4 regions of the Paracoccus sp. 08 genome follow, and region 1 is predicted to be linked to each of the others. Evidence: riboswitches for the same ligand, from Rfam matches in the RefSeq annotation. Region 1 holds a riboswitch; each other region holds the start of a gene.
What was found. A riboswitch is a leader RNA that binds a small molecule or an ion and turns the genes downstream of it on or off. The one in region 1 is predicted to bind cobalamin.
Positions count from the first base shown of each region.

Region 2: it holds a riboswitch for cobalamin, as region 1 does, so the genes downstream of both, GBO37_RS02435 (ABC transporter substrate-binding protein) here and GBO37_RS13380 (DUF1636 domain-containing protein) in region 1, are expected to answer to the same signal.
Region 3: it holds a riboswitch for cobalamin, as region 1 does, so the genes downstream of both, GBO37_RS14445 (TonB-dependent siderophore receptor) here and GBO37_RS13380 (DUF1636 domain-containing protein) in region 1, are expected to answer to the same signal.
Region 4: it holds a riboswitch for cobalamin, as region 1 does, so the genes downstream of both, GBO37_RS09615 (energy-coupling factor ABC transporter permease) here and GBO37_RS13380 (DUF1636 domain-containing protein) in region 1, are expected to answer to the same signal.

Region 1 is NZ_WEKR01000044.1:3,130-5,324, forward strand. Features, by position in the region: gene otsB (trehalose-phosphatase) at 1-144, opposite strand, end outside; gene cobO (cob(I)yrinic acid a,c-diamide adenosyltransferase) at 246-875, opposite strand; cobalamin riboswitch at 916-1,142, shown strand; gene GBO37_RS13380 (DUF1636 domain-containing protein) at 1,237-1,647, shown strand; gene cobW (cobalamin biosynthesis protein CobW) at 1,650-2,195, shown strand, end outside.
Region 2 is NZ_WEKR01000005.1:59,711-61,905, reverse strand. Features, by position in the region: gene GBO37_RS02445 (TRAP transporter large permease subunit) at 1-278, shown strand, start outside; gene GBO37_RS02440 (hypothetical protein) at 405-659, shown strand; cobalamin riboswitch at 922-1,139, shown strand; gene GBO37_RS02435 (ABC transporter substrate-binding protein) at 1,277-2,195, shown strand, end outside.
Region 3 is NZ_WEKR01000064.1:86,226-88,420, forward strand. Features, by position in the region: gene bhcR (HTH-type transcriptional regulator BhcR) at 73-894, shown strand; cobalamin riboswitch at 957-1,144, shown strand; gene GBO37_RS14445 (TonB-dependent siderophore receptor) at 1,277-2,195, shown strand, end outside.
Region 4 is NZ_WEKR01000022.1:33,710-35,904, forward strand. Features, by position in the region: gene cobF (precorrin-6A synthase (deacetylating)) at 1-576, opposite strand, end outside; gene GBO37_RS09615 (energy-coupling factor ABC transporter permease) at 573-1,238, opposite strand; cobalamin riboswitch at 1,269-1,485, opposite strand; gene GBO37_RS09620 (cobyrinate a,c-diamide synthase) at 1,506-2,195, opposite strand, start outside.

The sequences.
Region 1 (2,195 bases):
CCCCTGCCGCCGGTACAGCGCCGCCAGCCGGTCGCGCAGCGCCTGCGTGACAACGACCGCATCGGGCCGGGGGGCGATGTCGACCAGGCAGCCGTCGAAATCCAGGAACAGGGCGGCGTCGGGGGCAAGCGGGGGTGGGGTCACGTCAGGCGGGCTCCGGCGATTGGGATATACCAAAGGGAACCCGTGACTCCCCCCGAGGGTTCACCGCCGCGTGAGGTTTTTTGACCGCCGACCCGCGCGCGTCAGTATTCGACCCCGGCTTGCGCCTTGATCCCAGACCGGAACGGATGCTTGACCTGGGTCATCTCGGTCACCAGGTCGGCGGCCTCGATCAGCGCGTCGGGGGCGCCGCGCCCGGTCAGCACCACATGGGTCATGGCGGGCTTTTCCGCCTGCAGAAAGGCCACCACCTCGGCCGCGTCCAGATAACCATAGCGCAGCGCGATGTTGATCTCGTCCAGCAGGACCATGCGGATGGCCGGGTCACGGATCAGGTCCTGCGCGCGCGCCCATCCGGCCTGCGCCATGGCGATGTCGCGGGACTTGTCCTGCGTCTCCCAGGTAAAGCCCTCGCCCATGGCGTGGAACTGACAGATGTCGGTGAAATGCGTGGTCAGCAGCGTGCGTTCGCCCGTGTCCCACGCGCCCTTGATGAACTGCACAACGGCGCAGGGCATCGCGTGCGCGATGGAGCGCATGATCATGCCGAACCCCGACGACGACTTGCCCTTGCCCGGCCCGGTATGGACGATGATCAGGCCCTTTTCGCCGGTCTTGGTCTCCATCATGCGGTCGCGGGCGGCCTTTTTCCTGGCCATCTTGGCGGCGTGGCGGTCCTGATCCTCGGCGGAAATCGGGTCGGTCTGCGTCATCGGGTCGCTCCTTGCGGTTGACAAACGGCGGGTGCGGGGGMTTGGGTGAGGGCGTGTTGGTTCCTGTCTATGACAGGCGAAGAGGGAATGCGACAAGGCCCCGGGTCATCAGACCCGCGACCCCAAGCGCAGCCGCCCCCGCGACCGTGACCGGAGAGGTCGCCCGATCCACTGGCCCCGATTGGGGCTGGGAAGGTGGGACGACCGTCGGGGCATCCGCCCCTGGATCCGCAAGCCGGGAGACCTGCCAGCACCTGACGATGACGGGCGAACGGGGTGTTTCGCGACCGGCAGGTGATGGCCGGATGCCCCGTGCCGCCTCCTCTCGGACGCCCCTTGCCGCAACAAGGAAGGGGCCGCGATGCGCGCCGTTCTGCATGTCTGCACCACCTGTCGCGGCACCGTGCCCGACCCGGTTCCCGATGCCGCAGGGACCGATGCCGCAAGGACGGATGCCCTTGGCCTGGACGCGCCGCGCCTTGGCGCTCGGCTGCACGACCTGCTGTCCCGCACCGCCCCCGACGGCGTCGAGATCCGCCCCGTCGAATGCCTTTCCGCCTGTTCGCAGGGCTGTTCCGTCGCGCTGTCCGCGCCGGGCAAGTGGTCCTATGTCTATGGCCGCCTGACGCTGGACGACGCCGCCGACATCCTGTCGGGCGCGCGCGCCTATGCCGGAACCGCCGACGGCATCGTGCCGTGGCGCGAACGCCCCGCCGTCTTCCGCAAGCAGAGCCTTGCCCGCATCCCCCCGCATACCCTGTCGCAGGAGTGACCATGATCGACCTTATCAAGACCCCCGTCACCGTGATCACCGGCTTTCTGGGGTCGGGCAAGACGACCCTGGTGCGCCATCTGATGGCCAACCCCCAGGGGCTGCGCCTTGCGGTGATCGTGAACGAATTCGGCACGATGGGTGTCGATGGAGAGATCCTGAAGGGTTGCGCCGATGCCGCCTGCCCGGCCGAGAATATCGTCGAGCTGTCGAACGGCTGCATCTGCTGCACCGTCGCCGACGACTTCATCCCCACGCTGGAGGCGCTGATGGCGCTTCCCGCCCGGCCGGACCACATCCTGATCGAGACGTCCGGGCTGGCGCTGCCGAAACCGTTGCTCAAGGCCTTCGACTGGCCCGCCATCCGCTCGCGCATCACCGTGGACGGGGTGATCGCCCTGGCCGACGCCGAGGCCGTGGCGGCCGGCCGCTTTGCCCCGGACGTGGCGGCGGTGGACGCGCAGCGCGCCGCCGACCCCGGCCTGGACCACGAGACGCCCCTGTCCGAGGTCTTCGAGGATCAGATCGCCTGCGCCGACGTGATCCTG
Region 2 (2,195 bases), on a different contig from region 1:
TGGACTGGGTAGGCATCGCGCTGCTGACCATGCCGATCTTCGTGCCGATCATCGTCAGCCTGGGATACGACCCCGTCTGGTTCGGCGTGCTGTTCGCGATGAATATGCAGGTCAGCTTCCTGTCGCCGCCCTTCGGGCCCGCCGCCTTCTACCTGAAGTCGGTGACCCCGCCGGACATCTCGCTGGGAGAGATCTTCCGCGCCCTGCTGCCCTTCATAGGGTTGCAGATCCTGGCGGTGGGCCTGCTGATCCTGTTCCCGGCCCTGGCGATCTACTGATCGCCTGCCGTGGATCGGGGGGCATGCCGGATGCGGCGTGCCCCCTTTTCGTTCGGGGACAGGAATGTTGCACCGGCAGGCGGATTGACGGACAATCGGGATCCGTCACCCAAGGCTGACCCAACCATGCACGACCCCGAACCCGTCCCCCGCCCGGACCTGTTCACGAACAAGGACCATGACGCCTGGCTGGAGCAGTTCCTGTTCCTGCGTTACACCCTGCACATGCCGGCCGAACGCATCGCCCAGATCGACTACGGCCTTGATCCCGACCATCCCGACGCCCCGATCGCAGGCCTGTTCTGGGGCAGTCAGATCGAGCGGGACTATCCCCGGCTGGACCTCCGCCACCTGTGGCGAAAGAGGCCCGGCCAGGTTTGAAGCCCTGCGGTGTCAGGCGCCCCATCGCCCGGCGGTCTGAGGTCCTGCATCCGTCCCCCCCGTCCATGCCACCGATCCTTCCCTAGCAGGGAGGACCGCGACCAATGTCCTGACCCCGCAGGGCGCCCGCGCGTTCGGCCAGCGGCGCACCGGTCGCCGGGGTCAGGCTGGCATAAGCCGTGGGTGTCGCAGTGCGTCGGCCGTGGTGGCCGGGTCGGCTGCGGGCTGCTTGCCGCGGCGGTTGACTTTGTCCCAACCTGGCGGCATTTCCGTCCGTGATGGTTCCCGTGCCGGCCAAGGCCCCGGCAGGGTGAAAAGGGAACGTGGTGAGGTGTAGCCATCAGGCGCCGAATCCGCGACTGCCCCCGCAACTGTAAGCGGTAGCCGACCCCATGATGCCACTGGCGCCCCCTGCGCCGGGAAGGCGGGGAAGGCCGCGATCCGCAAGTCAGGAGACCTGCCATCATGACTTGAACCAACCCGGGCGGGGTGCCCCGGAGAAAGACCGCATGCGCCGATCCACGGCCTTCGTCCGACGCGACCGCGAAGGCGGGTGGGACCCCGGTGACGCCGCTGCGCCTTTTTCAGCCCCGTCCTTCGTTTCATGAAGGACGACCATGACGACCAGAATCTTCCTGACGACCGCGGTGGCGCTGGGCCTGGGCCAGGCGGCCCTTGCCGCGCCGACCGACTATCCGCTGGTGATCGACAATTGCGGGCACCGGGTGACCATCCCCGCGCGTCCCGACAACGTCGTGTCGATCGGCCAGTCCACGACCGAGATCCTGTATGCGCTGGGCCAGGCGGACCGGATGGCCGGGACCGCGCTGTGGTTCACCCCGGTGCTGCCCGCCTTTGCGGAGGATGACGCCACGGTGGACCGCATCAGCGACGACACGCCCAGCTTTGAATCGGTGGTGAACCGGCGCCCCGGCTTCGTGCCGACGATGTTCGCCTGGATGATCGGGGACCAAGGGGCGGTCGGCACGCGCCGACAGTTCGCCGATCTGGGCATTCCGGCCTATGTCATGCCCACGGACTGCCAAGGCAAGGACAACAGCGTGGGCGCCGACGGCACCCGCCTTGCGCCCTTCGACATCGCGACGCTGTGGGACGGCATCGACCAGATCGCGCGGGTCATGGACGCGCAGGACGCGGGCCGTGCGCTGATCGCCGACCTGCAGGCCCGAGAGGCGGCGGTCGTGGACCGCGCCCGGGCGATGGACCTGCCGGATGCGTCCGCGGCGGTCTGGTTCTCCTCGGCCGATCTGGCGCTGGACCCCTACATGGCGGGCGGGATGGGCGTCCCGGCCTGGATGATGGACCGCCTTGGCCTGCGCAACGTTGTGACCTCGGACGAGGAATGGCCCGCCGTGGGGTGGGAGACGATCGCCCGTGCCGACCCCTCGGTGCTGGTGATCGCGCGCATGGACCGCCGCCGCTTTCCCGCCGACGATGTCGAGGCAAAGCTGCGCTTTCTGAAGACGGACCCGGTCACGCGCCGGATGACCGCCGTGCGCCGGGATCGCGTCGTCA
Region 3 (2,195 bases), on a different contig from region 1:
TTTCATTGCTGGAAAACGGCTTTCATGAAATTATTTTTCTGTGGTGTTACAGACGGAAGGGGCGTGATTCCGATGCAGCAGCCGGTGCGCAAGCGGGGACGGCCAAAAGGCGGCAAGGCTGATCAGCCCGCCGCCAGCATCCAGGCCCTGGACCGCGGGCTGGACGTGCTGGAGGCCCTGGCCGCGCATGAGGGGATCACCCTGACCGGGCTGTCCACGCATCTGGACCAGTCCCCCGCCACCATGCACCGCGTCCTGGCCACCCTGGAACACCGTCGCTATGTCGAGAACAATCCCGACCGGCAGGAGTGGTTCATCGGCCCCGAGGCGTTCCGCCTTGGTTCGGCCTTCCTGCGCCGCACCAACATCGTCGAACGCAGCCGTGCGGTGATGCGCGACCTGATGGCCCTGACCGGAGAGACGGCCAACTTGGGCATCGAACGCGACGGCGACGTGCTGTTTGTCAGCCAGGTCGAGACGCATCAGACGATCCGCGCGTTTTTCCCGCCCGGCACCCGGTCTCCGCTGCACGCATCGGGAATCGGCAAGGCGCTGCTGGCGGCGTTCGATCAGACGCGGCTGGCGGTGTTCCTGCGCGACGCGACCTTCACCCGGTTCACGGACAAGACCATCGCCGACGCGGACGCGCTGCAGGCCGACATCGCCCTGATCCGCCATCGCGGCTTTGCCTTTGACGATGAGGAGCGCACCCTGGGAATGCGCTGTGTCGCGGCCTCCATCGTCAACAGCTATGGCGAGGCGGTGACCGGGGTGTCGGTGTCGGGCCCCACGAACCGCATGACCGATGCCGCCGTCGACCGCATCGGCGGCCTGGTCGCCACCGCGGCGGAACGGATTTCGGCCGATCTGGGATCGGGCCGGGGCGGGCGCTGACCGACTTTTGCCGGGCGTGGAACGGGTGGGCGAATCCCGTTGACAGCTCCGGGGCCTCTGCGCCACAAGGGCGCCGCTACGGTTCCGGCCTGCATGCCGGATCAAAAGGGAACACCGGTGACAATCCGGGGCTGCCCCCGCAACTGTAAGCGGAGAGCGATGGCCGATCATGCCACTGGAGCGATCCGGGAAGGCCGGCCAAGGCATCGACCCGCAAGCCAGGAGACCTGCCGCAGCACTCACCCATTTCCGGCGCGGGGCGTGCCAGGAAAGCGGCTGATCCGCAGTGGTGACAGTCACCGTCCTGCCGCGACCCACCGGGTCCGTGTGCCGGGCATTTCTGTTTGCCGCAGGCCGTGCCTGCCTTGAAAGGTCCGTGCCGATGCGCCGTCCGATCTGTCTTCTGGCGACGCTTGTCGCCCTTCCCGTGACCGCCGCCGCGCAAGGTCCGGCACCGGGGGAACCCATCCTGCTGGACGAGATCGTGCTGACCGCCGGCATCACGCCCGTGGCCCAGGACGGCTATGCCCGCGCCCACACCGTCCTGACCGCGACCGAGATCGAGGATCGCGGCATCGCCACCGTCCAGGACGCACTGCGCGCGCTGCCCGGCGTATCGGTCAGCGGCAGCGGCGCCAGCATCGCACAGGTCCGCATCCGCGGCGCCGAGGCGAACCACACCCTGATCCTGATCGACGGCATCGAGGCGGCGGGGGGCGAGGACGAATACGTCCTGACCGGGCTGGAGACCACCGACATCGACCGGATCGAGGTGCTGCGCGGGCCGCAATCGGTGTTCTATGGATCGAACGCCTCGGCGGGGGTGATCAACATCATCACCCGCGACGCGCCCCAGGGCCTGTCCTATGGCGGCTCGGTCGAGGCCGGGAACGGCGGGGCGGCCTCGATCCATGTCAGCCGTCGCGGGGAGCGGGGCGGGCTGCGGCTGTCGCTGTCGGCGCGCGACGATCTGGGCTATGACCAGTCGGGCGATGGCGGCGGCAAGGACGGGATCAACCGCAAGACCGCCGTCCTGTCCGGCGACGTCCAGGCCACCGACGATTTGCGCCTTGGGGTGGCGCTGCGCCAGTCCACCGAGGATTACGGCTTTGACGCCGAGAACTTTGCCGCGACCGATGCCGAAAGCTATCTGGTCGATGCCGACCTGTTCGGCCGCCGCGACGAGTTTCAGGGCGGGGTCTGGGCGGAACATACCGCGTTGGACGGCCGCCTGGTCCAGCGCCTGGACTATCAGCACAGCAACACCCGGCAGAGCCAGGACAACAGCCCGTTCCGGCGCG
Region 4 (2,195 bases), on a different contig from region 1:
GCCCTGCGGGGGCAGCGTCGCAAAGGCGCAGGTGCCGTCCAGCATCACCACGACCCGTTCGGCGTCGCCGGGAAAGCCCGCGTCGCGCAGCCGCCGCCCGGTGGTGATCCGCACCTCGGATCCCAGGGCGTTCAGCGGAATGGCATGGGCAGCGCACAGGGCCTGGATCGCGGTGATTCCCGGGATCACCCGTGCGCGCCAGTCCAGACGCGCGGCAATGCGCAGGCTGCTGTCATAGAGCGACGGGTCGCCCCAGACCAGCATCGCCACCGTCCCGCCCTGCGGCAGCGCCGCCGCGACGGCCGCCGCCCAAGCTTGCGCGATGGCATCATGCCATTGGTCGACGGCCTCCAGATAGGGCAGGTTTGCATCGCGCACCGGCAGGTCGATCTGGGCCACGGCGCCGCCGGGGCGGTGGCGGTCCAGCATCGCGCGGCGCAGATGGGCCAGATCCTCCTTCCCGGCGCCCTTGCGGGGGATCAGGACCAGATCGGCCTCCTGCAGGGCGCGGACGCCCTGCAGGGTCAGGTGGTCGGGATGGCCCGTGCCGGCCCCGATCAGCACCAGATCGATCATGCGTAGAGCCGGGGCGTCACCAGCCCGCTGCCGCGCAGGCCGCGCGCCGCCTTGGCGCCCGCCAGCGCGGCCAGATCGACCAGCGGCTCGACCACGATGACCAGCAGATAGGCCGCGCCGAAGGACAGGACCCCCGCCGTCGCACCGGCGCCCTGACCATAGAACGCCCAGAACGCGACCCAGGCCACGATGCCCCCCTGATAGGCCGCCGACAACGCCAGCGCCTGACCATAGCGCAGGTCCACATAGGCGGTGTCCGGCGCAATCACCCGCCGCGCCACCGCCTGCAGCGCGAATAGCGGCACCAGCAGTGTGGTCACGTTCATCCCGTATTGCGGCAGATCGAACGGCGCGAAGAACAGTCCCTGGATCAGCAGGCCCAGGGCCAGCCCGATCGCCGCCGGCGCCGCGCCCAGGATCAGGAACAGCGTCGATCCCAGGATTAGGTGCACCTCGGACACGCCCACGGGCGCGGTGGGCAGGACCTGGAAGAACACGAAGGTCGCGGCCGTCGCCAGCGCCCCGCGCGCCGCCAGCGACGCCCCGCCCTGCGCGCGCAGGGCCTGGGCCGCCAGCCTCAGCGCGTAAAGCCCGGCCGTGGCGGCCGTGGCATAGCCCAGTATCAGCTTGGCGCCGGTGACGACGCCCTCTTCGATATGCATGTCATCCTCCTGTGGCCGTCCACCCGACGGCATGGGGTTGCCTGACATGGCCGGTTTCCTGGCTTGCGGGTCCGGGCGCGGCGTCGGCCTTCCCGGATCGCTCCAGTGGCATGGGTGACGCGCGCTCTCCGCATACAGTCGCGGGGGCGGCCGGGGCTTCGGGTGCCGCGATTGGGTCCACCCTTCCCCGTTCCCGATGAAGCCCGGCGTTTCACGCCTGACGGGCACCATTCAGAGGGTCAGATAGACGGGATCGCAGGGCCTGCGTCAAGTCGCGGCCGGGGCGATCAGGTGAAAGAACGTGCCGGTCACATGCCCGCCCCCGGACATCGTCCGGTGGCTGCCGGTTTCCTCCACCGCGGCGCCGGTCGCGTCGGTCACGCGCGCCAAGGGCGCATCGGGCTGGGACAGGATCGAGGCATAGTGGAATTCATGCCCCCGCAGCGCCGTGCGACCCAGTCCCGGCAGGGCCGTCAGCGGATCGGCGCGGCGGTATCCCAGATGCATGCGGCGCTTGGCATAGCTGGTCTCCAGCCGCAGAAGCCCCAACATCTGGTGTCGCTTTCCAGCAGCGTCCACCAGACCTGCCCCAAGCGCCATGTATCCCCCGCATTCCCCATGCACCGGCCGCGTTCCCGCAAAGCGGTGCATGGCCGTGCGGAACCCGTCGCAGGCGGCCAGCCGGGGCGCGTGCAACTCCGGGTATCCCCCCGGCAGCCAGCAGCAGTCGGCGCTGTCATCCGGCCCCTGATCCGCCAGTGGCGAGAACGGCAGGATCGTGGCCCCCGCGCGCCGCCACGCCTCCAGCACATGCGGATAGACGAAGCTGAAGGCCGCGTCGCGGGCCAGCGCGATCCGCCCGCCGGGGGGCGTCAGCGGACGCGGCGCGGCGGCCTCGGGCAGGGCGCGATGGGCGGCGGCGGCGATGATCGCCTCCAGGTCGCAATGCGCGGCGAT